4 regions of the Paenibacillus bovis genome follow, and region 2 is predicted to be linked to each of the others. Evidence: predicted binding sites of a transcription regulator. Region 2 holds the regulator's gene; each other region holds the start of a gene.

Region 1 (3,137 bases), 1.2 Mb from region 2:
GCACGCATTTTGATGATAGTTACCAGGAAGTTGATACCTGTTGCCAGGGAACCGATACCGGAGATCTGAATACCCCAGATATAGAAGTTCTGTCCAGGCCCTGGATTAAATTGAAGTTCCGAGAGCGGCGGATAACTCAGCCAGCCCGCATCCGGTGAACCACCGATTACGAACGACAGGTTAAACAGCATCGCACCCAGGAAGAACAGCCAGAAGCTGAGTGAGTTCAGGAATGGGAATGCGACGTCACGTGCACCAATCTGAAGAGGTACAACGACGTTGAACAAACCGAACATAAATGGCATCGCCATAAAGAGGATCATAACTACGCCGTGCGTAGTAAATACCTGGTTATAGTGCTCGGGATGCAAAAATTCGAAATTCGGAATCGCCAGCTGTGTCCGCATCATAAGAGCATCGACACCGCCACGGAACATCATGATGATCGCAGCGAGGATATACATGATACCGATTTTCTTGTGATCGACAGTAGTCAACCAGTTACGCCATAACCATTTCCATTTCTTGAAATAGGTTAGTCCCGCAAAGATCGCGATCGTTACCAATGCGATGGATACGTCTGCACCGTAAATCAGCGGGTCACCGGTGACAAAAAATTCTGATGCAAACTGTTTAATATTCTCGAGCATCGGGGAGCTCCTTTCACTGTCTTTATACGCTCCGCTTACCGGTACACTGCCTCACGATCGGCAGCCTATCTGCAAGCGGAACCTTGATCAAACCTAGTTGTTTGAGCCTTCCTGAGTGTCTGTACCCAGTCCGTCATGCTCATTGTTGGATTTGGTGTCTGTACCCATATCGCTCTGCCCCTGTTCACTTTCCTTCTCATTGATTTCCGTTTGAGGAGTGGTGTGAGTTGCACGGTTGCTGGTATCAGCCAGACCGCCAGGCAGGTATTTGGTTACGAGTTGTTGGAACAAATTATCCGGGAATGAGGAGAAGCTTTGCTTTTCAGCAGTTCCTGGAATCGCCAGTGATTGGTAAGTTTCCATTGTCATTGGCTTGGACTCGGATTTGATTTTCTCTACCCATGCACGATAATCGGCATCGGATACAGCATTTACATCAAATCTCATATCGGCAAAGTGCTCACCGCTAAAGTTCGCTCCTGAACCGAAATAGGTTCCCGGATGATCGGCCTGCATGTACAGGGTCATCGCCATACCGGACATCGTGTAAATCTGACCGGCCAGCTGCGGTACCCAGAAAGAGTTCATCGGCGCATCGGCTGTCAGTTCAAAACGGATTGGTGTATCTTCCGGAATTGTCACGGAGTTCACAGTGGCAATATTTTCTTCCGGGTTAAAGAACACCCATTTCCAATCCAGTGAAACAACCTGGATAGTGACTGGTTTCTTCTCGGACTTGAGAGCCACGGAAGGTTCCAGGGCATACGTGTAACGAACAGTTACGACAGCCAGTATAAAGATAACAACGATCGGAATGCCCCACCAGATGGTTTCAAGCAAATTGTTGTGGCTGAAATCCGGATCGTATTTGGCCTTTCTGCCTGGCTTGTCACGATACCTCCATACAATAATAAAAGCAATTATTGTCGTCGGCACGATAACGATTGCCGTCAGAATCGTAGAAATGACGATTAAGTCCCGCTGTCCTTCTGCAATAGGTCCTTTCGGGTTAAGAACGAAATAGTTGCCTGTACCGGCAAACAACGCCCAAACCGTCAGGGCCAGTGACAGAACGGTCACAATCAGAACAACCCATTTCATAAGGCGCGAACCTGGTTTTTTGCTCATCTTGATCCCCTTTCTCACATAACGCTTATGACGTTCATAATATTGAAACCACACATTCCTATGTTAACACTAAGTGTGCTTTTTGCGTATCCATAGGACGTGTAAATTTCGGTTTTTTTTAGCTTGTTAACAAATCTGTCAATTTATTAGCAAGCGGAAGTGAATGTTTTCACATTATTTAAAGATTAACATATATTTACTCCGTAAAAAAGCCCCTTCAAGAACAAATTCTCAAAGGAGCTGCTATTTAATTGTAAGCAGGACAGTTAGTCTTCTTTGATTCCGTCCTTGCCTTCGTCGCTTCGTGCCTGCATCGAACCGAAGGATTTACCAATAAAGTAAATAAACGTTGCTGCTACGAGACAGCCAATTCCGCCCATCAATCCCATATTGTTGTCATTAAACGGCTGAAGATTGAAAATGATCAAAAAGACACCTACCGCACATACCACCCATGATACGATGGTGAGCGCTCTGCTCATTGCGTAAGTATTATGTCTTGGTGAATGATTGCGGGGCGAATTGGAATGCCCTTTGCTGTTAGTAGCCATATCTTCCACTCCCCTTTCATGATTGTGATTCTGGTCCGTCTACCGGTTAGTTTGTTCATAGTAGCGTTTGTATGACGTTAGTATGATATAGAGCTTATTACCACAAAAGCATGGGTTTGATTCGCTTTACCTGCTTTTCCCTTAAAATATTTGGTAACTTGGCATCAAATGAACCGGAAAAGCCGGCATTTCGCGGCTATAGGCACAGACCTATCTGCGAAACGCCGGCTTTTTGAATACCGACCCGAACTAACAACTATATTTATGCAATCAGCGTGTCTCCATCCAGTTGTTGCGAACTACATTCTGATACCAATAGTAGCTTTCTTTTGGTGTGCGCTCTAGCGTACGGAAATCGACATGGATCAATCCAAACCGCATCTTGTAGCCTTCTGCCCATTCAAAGTTATCCATCAGCGACCACGCCATATAACCCTTGAGCTGAATACCATCATTGATTGCACGGTGTACCTGCGCAATATGCTGCTGCAGATACTGGGTGCGCAGCGTATCATTGACCATTCCGTCTACGGGGCCGTCATTTACACAGGCGCCATTCTCGGTAATGTAGATATCGACATTACCGTATTTTTGCAAATAGTGCAGTACATCATACAGACCGGTTGCATCGATCGGCCAGCCGATATCGGTCTTGAACAGCCCCATATCTACCTCTTCGCTCTGCAGATAGCCGGCTTCCGGATGATAACGATTCACCGATGGATGATAGTAGTTAATGCCGAGCAGATCAATCGGCTGGGCAATTATCTCCATATCTCCATCCTGTACCGGCGGCTGCGCACCTGCC
Region 2 (3,137 bases):
GGTGATGAACAAAATCAAGGAATCGGATGAAGTGCTGGACAGTGATGGACTCGTGACAGATGTGTCGGGACTGTTCAAGGATCTGACCGGTGTCCGGGATGATCTGCGTCATTTCATCAAGCTGGACAGTGAAGATACGGTCTACTGGTATGAGGCCAACGGCAATTATCGCAGCAAGTCGCTCCAGATGTATGCGGTGCCGGTAGATGTCAGCCAGCAGCTCAAGGAGCATTTCTTTGACAAAAAGAAAAGTATCGTGCTGACCTCTGCCACGCTGTCGATCGACAAGAACTTCCAGTACATGATTGAACAGCTGGGACTCAAGGAAGCCGAGCAGCAAGGCAAGCTGAATACGTCGATGCTGGAATCGCCGTTTAATTACAGGGAACAGTCGCTTGTACTGATTCCAAGAGATTTCCCGAGTGTAAAGGGAAGTGTCGGTGACGAGCATTTTGTCAGTATGCTGGCTCGTTCACTTGCTGATGCTGCCGAAGCGACGCGTGGACGCATGTTGGTCTTATTTACTTCCTACCGGATGCTCAAGCAGGTGTATGAGCCTCTGAAGGAGAAATTATCACAGAGTGATATTGCCGTATTCGGACAGGGTGTAGATGGAGGCAGCCGGACCAAGCTGACCCGACGCTTCCAGGATCATCCGGCCTGTGTACTGCTGGGTACGAGCAGCTTCTGGGAAGGCGTGGATATTCCCGGAGAAGCACTGACCTGTCTGGCGATTGTGCGATTGCCGTTCCAGCCGCCGAATCATCCGCTGGTCGAAGCCAAAAGTGAACGGCTCAAAAAAGAAAAGAAAAACCCGTTTATGAAATTATCTGTACCACAGGCAGTTATCCGGTTCAAACAGGGCTTTGGCAGACTGGTCCGGACAGCGAATGACCGCGGTATTGTGCTTATCTATGATACCCGGGTCATTGAATCGTATTATGGCAAGCACTTCTTGTATTCGCTGCCCGGTCCCAAAATGGAACATATGCCTACGCAGCAAATGGTTCCCCGTATTGCGGAATGGCTGAGCCATCGTGAGAACGAAAAGGATGCTGCAAATCAAGAGGGGGAGCAAGCATGAAATCCGATAAAATATCAGAAGCGGTCGTGCGAAGATTACCTGTCTATTTAAGATACCTGAACGAGCTGCATACCCGTGAGGTACCCACTGTATCTTCGCAGGAACTGGGACAAAAACTGGACCTCAATCCGGCCCAGATTCGTAAGGACCTTGCCTATTTCGGTGATTTTGGCCGTAAAGGAATTGGCTACGATGTATCGTATCTGATTGAGAAAATACGTCATATCCTGAAGCTGGATCAGCAGATCAATGTTGCTCTGATCGGAGCAGGTAATCTGGGACATGCGCTTTCAAATTATAATGCCTATCTGCAGGAAACGATGAAGATTGTAGCCGTGTTTGATTCGTATACACCGAAAGTAGGCACCCAGATTAATACATTGACTGTGCAACCGATTGATGAACTGTCCGAGACTGTGCAGTCCAAGCATATCCGGGTTGGTATTATTACCGTACCCAATACCGAAGCACAGCGTGTTGCTGATCAGCTGATCGAAGCAGGTATCGAGGCGATTCTGAACTTTGCGCCGATTATCCTGAAAACACCACCGCATGTGCGTGTGCATACGGCAGATTTCACTACCGATCTGCTGAGTCTGGCCTACTACCTTGAAGATGGAAAGGAATTAGAGACGAATGAACAACTCACCGAGTAAATGGATGATCAAAAACGGGATCTTTGCAGCTTCCCATGGAGGAAAATCGGTACTGTACGGACATATGGTCATCGAGAACGATGTGATTACTTATCTGGGCGAAGAAGAGCCTGCTGACCAGGAAGGCATGACCATCGTGGATGGCAGACATCAGTTCTTTATCCCGGGTCTGGTTAACAGTCATGGTCATGCGGCGATGTCCCTGCTGCGCGGCTATGGAGATGATCTGGCTCTGCAGGTATGGCTGCAGGAGAAAATGTGGCCAATGGAAGCCAAATTTACAAGTGACGATGTCTACACCGGTACAGCATTGTCTGTTCTGGAAATGCTCAAAGGCGGTACAACGACATTCCTCGATATGTATGACCGTTCTGAACGTGTGGCCGAAGTGGTAGAGCAGTCGGGTATGCGTGCGGTACTGATGCGCGGCGTTATTGGTCTGTGCTCTGAAGAAGAACAGAACGAGAAGCTGAACCAAGCTGTACAATTCGTACGTGACTGGCATGGCAAGGCAAATGGCCGCATCACAACCATGATGTCTCCACATGCGCCGTATACTTGCCCGCCGGCATTTATCGAGAAATTCGTACAGGCTGCTCATGATCTGGATGTGCCTCTGCATACGCATATGTCCGAGACAGTGGCAGAGGTAGAACAGAACGTACGCGACTATGGTCTGCGTCCGGTAGATCATCTGGAGAAACTGGGTGTATTCACTCGTCCTACTTTGCTGGCTCATGCCGTTCATCTGACCGATGAAGAAATTCAGAAACTGGCTGCCCATAAAGCAACCATTTCCCATAATCCGGGCAGCAACCTGAAGCTGGCGAGTGGTGTAGCACGTGTACCTGATCTGCTGCGTGCAGGCGTGGTGGTATCTCTGGGTACAGACGGTCCAGCCAGTAACAACAATCTGGATATGTTTGAAGAAATGCGCCTTGCAGCATTGATCCACAAAGGAGTATCTGGTGATCCAACCGCTGTTCCTGCCCTGGAAGCTCTGCGCATGGGTACCGAATATGGTGCCAAATCCGTATTCCTGGATAATACAGGCGTATTTGCAGTAGGAATGAAAGCCGATATTACATCCCTGAATATTGATCAGCCGCATTTCCTGCCGTTTACGGACTTTATTTCTCATACGGTATATTCAGCCAGTGCCAAAGATGTACTGCATGTCTGGGTAGATGGCAAGCAGCTGATCAAGGATGGCGTATCGCTGACGCTGGATGAAGAAAAAATCCGCCGTGAAGCACAGCTTGCTTTTGAAGGTTTGCTCACACGCTAACCGCAAGTTGAACAGAAAGGATGGCGTGTCTTGCGAAATTTGGGAAGTGGCAAGTGGATAGCGATTATTATTACAGTAGTAGGTCTGATTGTACTTTGTGTGAACCAGT
Region 3 (3,137 bases), 1.5 Mb from region 2:
GTCGAACTGGTGGAAGCATTCGAAATGAACGGCAAACAGGTGACTCTGATCGACGCTGAAGATCGTATTCTGAGCAAATACCTGGACCCTGAATTTACCGCACGTACCGAGGAACTGCTGACCAGCAAAGGCATCCAGCTGGCACTGGGCGAGAAAGTCGTGAAGTTCAATGGGGAAAATGGTAAAGTCAGCACGGTGGTCACCGACAAAGGTGAGCATGCTGCCGATATGGTTATTCTCTGCATTGGCTTCCGTCCACAAACCGAGCTGCTGGCCGGTCAAGTTGATATGCTGCCGAACGGTGCGATTATCGTCGACAAATATATGCAGACCAGCAAAAAAGATGTTTTTGCCGCTGGTGACAGCTGTGCTGTCTTCTACAACCCAACTCGTCAGCACGCCTATATCCCGCTGGCAACCAATGCAGTACGCATGGGTACGCTCGTAGCCCGCAATCTGGTGACACCAACCAATGAGTATATGGGTACACAGGGTACATCGGGGATCAAGATCTATGAGCAAAATATTGCCGGTACCGGTATGACCGAGACTTCTGCCCGTCTGGCTGGACTCGATGTAGAGACATCGACGTTCCAGGATCACTATCGTCCGGAGTTCATGCCGACCCATGAGACCGTTACGTTAAAAGTCGTCTACGAAAAAGATAGCCGTCGTATTCTGGGCGCACAGATTATGTCCGAAGCCGACCTGACCCAGTCGATCAATACTATCTCGGTATGTATCCAGACCGGTATGACCGTCGATCAGCTGGCATTCGTGGACTTCTTCTTCCAGCCGCATTACAACAAACCATGGAACTATCTGAACAGTGTAGGTCTGCAGGCGCTGGCACCGGTAGAAGCCAAACAGCCGGTTACGATCTAAGCGTCTTTAAGCAATATAATGAATACTGTTTAGTTTATAATGTGAAATAGAACACAATCTTTTTTGAAGGTTATTCCGGCAGTACAGCAGAGCTTTCAAATTGAATCGCGGACTTTCGTCATTCGGCTGCTACCGGCATTTTTATCCGGCTGCAGTGGTCTCTGCTCTCTGTCGTTAACATATATTCATGGTCAAGCGTACACGTTTATCACAAATGTCTTCTTCCTTTTGCCCGTATGGTTTTTATCCATGCGGGCTTTTTTTTATGGGTATCGTGACATTTGTTACTTTTTTCACAAAGTATATCCATTAAAATTGAAATATGAGAAATACACATAAGAGGAGAGATCATATCATGGCTTATTACAAACCGCAGCAGATTGCTATGAATACGATAGAGACAGGCGTAACCAAAGCGCGTTCCAGCTGGACCCAGATGCTGGTACTTGGATTTTTGGCAGGTGCATTTATTGCGATCGGATTTCTGCTGGATATTCGGGTAATTGCCAATACGCCGGAAGCCTGGGGCAGCTTTGCCAATTTTATCGGGGCATCACTGTTTCCCGTGGGTCTGATACTGGTGCTGGTGGCCGGAGGCGAACTGCTGACTGGTAATATGATGGCGGTACCGCTGGCTCGTATGGCCAAACGAATCTCCAGCATGGAGATGGTACGCAATCTGTTTGCAATCACGATCGCCAATCTGATGGGAGCGCTGTTTGTCGCTTATTTCTTCGGGCATATCGTGGGTCTGACAGAGACGGGGCCTTATTTGACCAAGACGGTAGAGATGGCCGGCCATAAGCTGGAGGGTGACTTCCTGCAGATGTTCCTGTCCGGTATCGGCTGTAACTGGCTCGTTGCGCTGGCCGTCTGGCTGTCTTACAGTGCAGATAGTATCAGTGGCAAAATTCTGGGCATCTGGTTCCCGACGATGGCATTTGTTGCGATCGGCTTCCAGCACGTTGTAGCCAATATGTTCCTGATTCCGGCTGCGATCTTCGCAGGCTATTATTCCTGGGGACAATATCTGATGAACTTTGTACCGGTGTGGCTCGGTAATCTGACCGGCGGGGCTTTGTTTGTTGCCTGTGCGTACTTTGTAGCTTACGTACACAAGCCGCAGTCTTCGGTACCGGCAGCAGGTACAGGAGCCGCAGCGAGTGGATATCAGTCGTCCAGTCCGGTAAGTACAGGCACGCCTGCTGCAATGACGCTGCAGCATACCGAGCAGGTATAAGGCAGCATCAAGAAGGTTATAATTACCGTATTCCATCCTATAACCAATCTAACTATAGAATCGCGACAGGCAGATATCCTTTGCGGATTTTGCTTATCGCGATTTTATGTTTTCCAGATGCTGTTAACGAACCGAATTGATTAGAAAATTGACCATTGGGTAATAGATACACTACATACGCCGTTGAGGCTCACGAGGTGTAATCATGAAAAATGTAGACGAACTCATAGAGCGACAGCAAAAGCTGGAGATGGAATTACAGCAGCTGCGTCTTGAATTGGACGAATGCAAGCAAGCCCGGATTGCGGTAGAAAAAGTCGCTGAAGATAAATCCAATTTTATTGCCATGCTCAGTCACGAGATTCGGACTCCGATGAATGGCATTTTGTCCATGGCTGAATTGCTGCACAAAACCCGGTTGGATGAAGAACAGAGCAGTTATGTACAGATTTTGCAGAACAGCAGTAATTCTCTGATGGCTTTGGTAAATAACCTGCTCGATATCGGCAAGATGGAAGCCGGCAAAATGAAACTGAATAAAGACCCGTTTGATGTGATCAATACGATAGAGGATCTGACCTATGCGCTTGCTCCCCGCGCTTTTGAAAAAGGAGTCGGTGTACATCTGAATGTGCATTCGGAGATTCCGCTGTTTGTCATTGGCGATGTGCTCAAAGTAAGGCAGATCATGATGAATCTACTGCAAAATGCTATTAAATTTACACATACGGGAGATATCAAAGTCTCTCTTTTTATGCTGCCGCCTATGGTAAAAGACAAGCTGACCGTGAAAATATCGATCGAAGATACCGGTATCGGTATGTCGACCGAGCAGCTGCAGCATATTTTTGAAATGTATAGCCAGCTTCACTCCGACCAGCAGTATACGTATGGAGGAACCGGTCTGGGATTGTCTATCAGCAAGCATCTGGTCGAGCTGATGGGTGGTCAGATTCGGATGGAAAGTATGCAGGGAGTCGGTACGGAAGTCAGTGTTATTCTCGATTTTGAA
Region 4 (3,137 bases), 1.5 Mb from region 2:
GATAGACGTTTATGAGATGATCTATTATCTATTCTCTGTTATCTGAATATGTATATTTGCCAAATTCATCTTTAAAAAGGCGTCAAACCGAAAGTACTGTCCAATGATAACTAAAGGGGGAATACGCCTGCATACGTATCGATGCTTGAAGTCCAAAATTGCGTCAGTCACTCGAGCAGTCAGGGAATTTCCATCGCTGGACTGGGCCCGGCAGTATGCACTTCGGGAGCTGTTCCTGATGAGATCAACTTTGTTATCCGTGATGATGATACCGTGAGATTTTTATGGATGTACGATTTGGTTCACATACAAATGTCCCCTGAGCCTCAGGCTTCAGGGGTTTTTGTATCTGTGTGCCAATTCGTTGTACATCATCCAGATCAATCATGCCGGCTGCAGGCTGCAACGCACAGGGCACTGCCGCAGGAGGAACCAAGACGCAGCATATCGACAAAAGAGCCGCCGCGGCTGGCTGCAGTCACCATCCGGCAGCCATGGCATCACGCTCCCGAGTGCCACTGGTGACTGCAGCCAGCCGCGGCGGCTCTTTTGTCGATATGCTGCGTCTTGGTTCCTCCTGCGCAGTGCCTGTGCGTTGCAGCCTGCAGCCGGCATGATTGATCTGGATGATGTACAACGAATTGGCACACAGATACAAATAACCCCTGAAGCCTGAGGCTCAGGGGACATTTGTATGTGAACCAAATCGTACATCCATAAAAATCTCACCGGTATCATCATCACGGATAACAAAGTTGATCTCATCAGGAACCAGCTCCCGAAGTGCATACTGCCGGGCCCAGTCCAGCGATGGAAATCCCTGACCTGCTCGAGTGACTTGACGACAATTTTGGACTTCAAGCATCGATACGTATGCAAGGCGGTATTCCCCTTTAGTTATCATTGGACAGTACTTATCGGTTTGACGCCTTTTTAAGATGAATTTGGCAAATATACATATTCAGATAACAGAGAATAGATAATAGATCATCTCATAAACGTCTATCCGTCTTGCACTGCATCATTCGGCTGCTTTAGGAATAAAAAGAGAAGAATCGGCTGTCCGATCGGTATCGCAGCGATTAGCGGAATAGCTGCTGCTCGGCGGCGTACACACGCAGATTATGCAGATCTTCATTCAGATAAGCAGATACGGTCTCCGCCCAGGTCTGATACAGCGTATGATCGGCTGCGGCATCCAATTCGCGGCAGAATGCCGGTACCCATGGCAGCATATAGTTTTCCAGGAAATCCGCCTGTGCCTTGATTGCCGCATGCAGCTCCAGTCTATTGCTTTCGTTCTCGGCCATGCGCTCTGCCAGCAATGACATAAATTCCAGTTCAATGCCGATATGATCATCCGTTTCCTGATCCATCTTTTTAAAAGCAATACCTGCCCGTGCATAAATAGAATTCAGCGTAGCTTCATAGCTCCAGCGCTCCTGCGCACTGAGCAGATATTCCGATGCGCGCGGATGATGCGGCAGCCGCTGTTCGGTGAACAGCTGGTCATACTGCACACACTCATCATAGGCATATTGAATAATATTGGTCAGGGGTATATTCTCAAGCATGCTAATCAGCGGATTGCTCTGTCCGGATAGAATCCGGATGCGTCCGGCTTCCTTGCGCCATTCAATCAGCTTGGATAGCGTAGGACGCCGCTGCAGCATTTCGCTCAGCAAACGGTAGGTCATGACCCGGCTGTACAACCAATCTGTCTTCATGCATGTTTCCATCTTTACTGTCATGAGAATACACTCCTTGTGATATTATTCACTTATCATATGTCAGCGCTTGCAACATAGCTACCAATAACGGTAATGAACGACTTGTCAGCGTTATCTGTCTACATTTATATATCGGATTCTGGAAGAATTGGATACTGTATTTCTTATTTTTATTGTACCCGAATTTGGTATAAATAGGGGGCGAATCGCCATACGTTCATAAAATAGCCATGTTTACCGGCTGATCCGCTCCTTCTGTTTATACCGGGCTGCTGTATCTGTCTGTGTATCCTTACTGCTTAATAAAGCTCCCTATCGCTATCCATCTGCTGCAGAGCGAGCTGATAGGATGCAGGATCATTCATATTGTGCAGGCACCAGGGAGACAGATCATCCCCATTCGATTCGCTGCGCTGTGCAAGCAATTGCTCCAGCGACAGTTCGGCAACCTGATGCTGTTGCAGCCAGTCCATCACCCTGAGCTGTTTGCTGTGAAGCGCAGTCTCCAGCGAGGCATACACACTGCGATGGTATACGGCATACAGCGGATGGTGGCGTCCTTCGTAAGTAGGCAGAACGATCTGTACCGGCACATCTTCTCCAGCTACCGAATGAACATGCTCCAGCATGATCTCCAGCAGCCGTGTACTGGCAAAAGGCAAATCGCAGGCACTGAGCACATACCACTGCGCATCCAGACTGTTCATACCTGCATACAGTCCCGACAAAGGTCCCTGACCCGGAAATGAATCTTCGGCAATTGGCAGCTGCAAAAAGTCATAATTGCGATCTGCAGGTGCTGCCAGACCAAGCTGTGATACGCATGGCTCCAGTGCCGACACTACGCGCTGGATCACATAGCTGTTCCCGATTTTCAGCAGGGCTTTGTCCGTGCCCATACGTCGCGATTGTCCACCAGCCAGAATAATGCCGGCAGTATCGCTATACTTCCTTTCTTTTCGCTTCATGCTTGTACTCCTTTGAATTAGGCTTTTGGATAGGCTATTCGGTTAACGGTTGGATTAGCTCCATATGGAACGGTTTTCTGATTCTCTATCTTCCTCCTAACAGTATACTGCATGATCGCTTTTGCCCGGTGAATATCCGGGATATCCGCTGATCACAGGCGGATGATTGCAAAAAGGTGAACGCAGAGTAATCACGAATCCATCGTTAGCCGCAATTCCTCCAAAATGGTTTGTATCCCCTTTCAACAAATGATACAGTGAACTAAAAGTTCTCGGAAAGGATTGGCCCGCCATGCGTTCACATTCGTCTTCGCCTGCATTCTACTCCCTTCGTTGGTATACTTTTTTCATATATGGAACGATGGTTATTTTTACAAGCTTTTTCCAGCTGTATCTACAGGATATCGGTATGAGTCAGAGCCAGATTGGTGCGCTGATG

What was found. The regulator Rex, encoded in region 2, represses fermentation and respiration genes when NADH is low (regulators of the CRP and FNR family bind a similar motif). The targets are predictions, from matches to a motif close to TTGTGAAATATTTCACAA.
Region 1: a site for Rex is predicted at 1,936-1,953, ahead of qoxA (cytochrome aa3 quinol oxidase subunit II). Genes of this name have one in related genera too.
Region 3: a site for Rex is predicted at 1,167-1,184, ahead of AR543_RS00125 (formate/nitrite transporter family protein). Genes of this name have one in related genera too.
Region 4: a site for Rex is predicted at 1,765-1,782, ahead of AR543_RS00045 (TorD/DmsD family molecular chaperone). Genes of this name have one in related genera too.

The regions. Positions count from the first base shown of each region.
Region 1 is NZ_CP013023.1:5,036,470-5,039,606, forward strand. Features, by position in the region: gene AR543_RS21580 (cbb3-type cytochrome c oxidase subunit I) at 1-650, opposite strand, end outside; gene qoxA (cytochrome aa3 quinol oxidase subunit II) at 744-1,778, opposite strand; gene AR543_RS21590 (hypothetical protein) at 2,045-2,329, opposite strand; gene AR543_RS21595 (GH1 family beta-glucosidase) at 2,600-3,137, opposite strand, start outside.
Region 2 is NZ_CP013023.1:3,872,186-3,875,322, reverse strand. Features, by position in the region: gene dinG (ATP-dependent DNA helicase DinG) at 1-1,084, shown strand, start outside; gene AR543_RS16435 (redox-sensing transcriptional repressor Rex) at 1,081-1,740, shown strand; gene AR543_RS16430 (amidohydrolase) at 1,721-3,028, shown strand; gene AR543_RS16425 (cell wall elongation regulator TseB-like domain-containing protein) at 3,059-3,137, shown strand, end outside.
Region 3 is NZ_CP013023.1:22,773-25,909, reverse strand. Features, by position in the region: gene AR543_RS00130 (FAD-dependent oxidoreductase) at 1-885, shown strand, start outside; gene AR543_RS00125 (formate/nitrite transporter family protein) at 1,241-2,125, shown strand; gene AR543_RS00120 (hybrid sensor histidine kinase/response regulator) at 2,331-3,137, shown strand, end outside.
Region 4 is NZ_CP013023.1:5,808-8,944, forward strand. Features, by position in the region: gene AR543_RS00035 (hypothetical protein) at 354-617, shown strand; gene AR543_RS00040 (hypothetical protein) at 680-865, opposite strand; gene AR543_RS00045 (TorD/DmsD family molecular chaperone) at 1,083-1,751, opposite strand; gene mobA (molybdenum cofactor guanylyltransferase) at 2,030-2,698, opposite strand; gene AR543_RS00060 (MFS transporter) at 2,991-3,137, shown strand, end outside.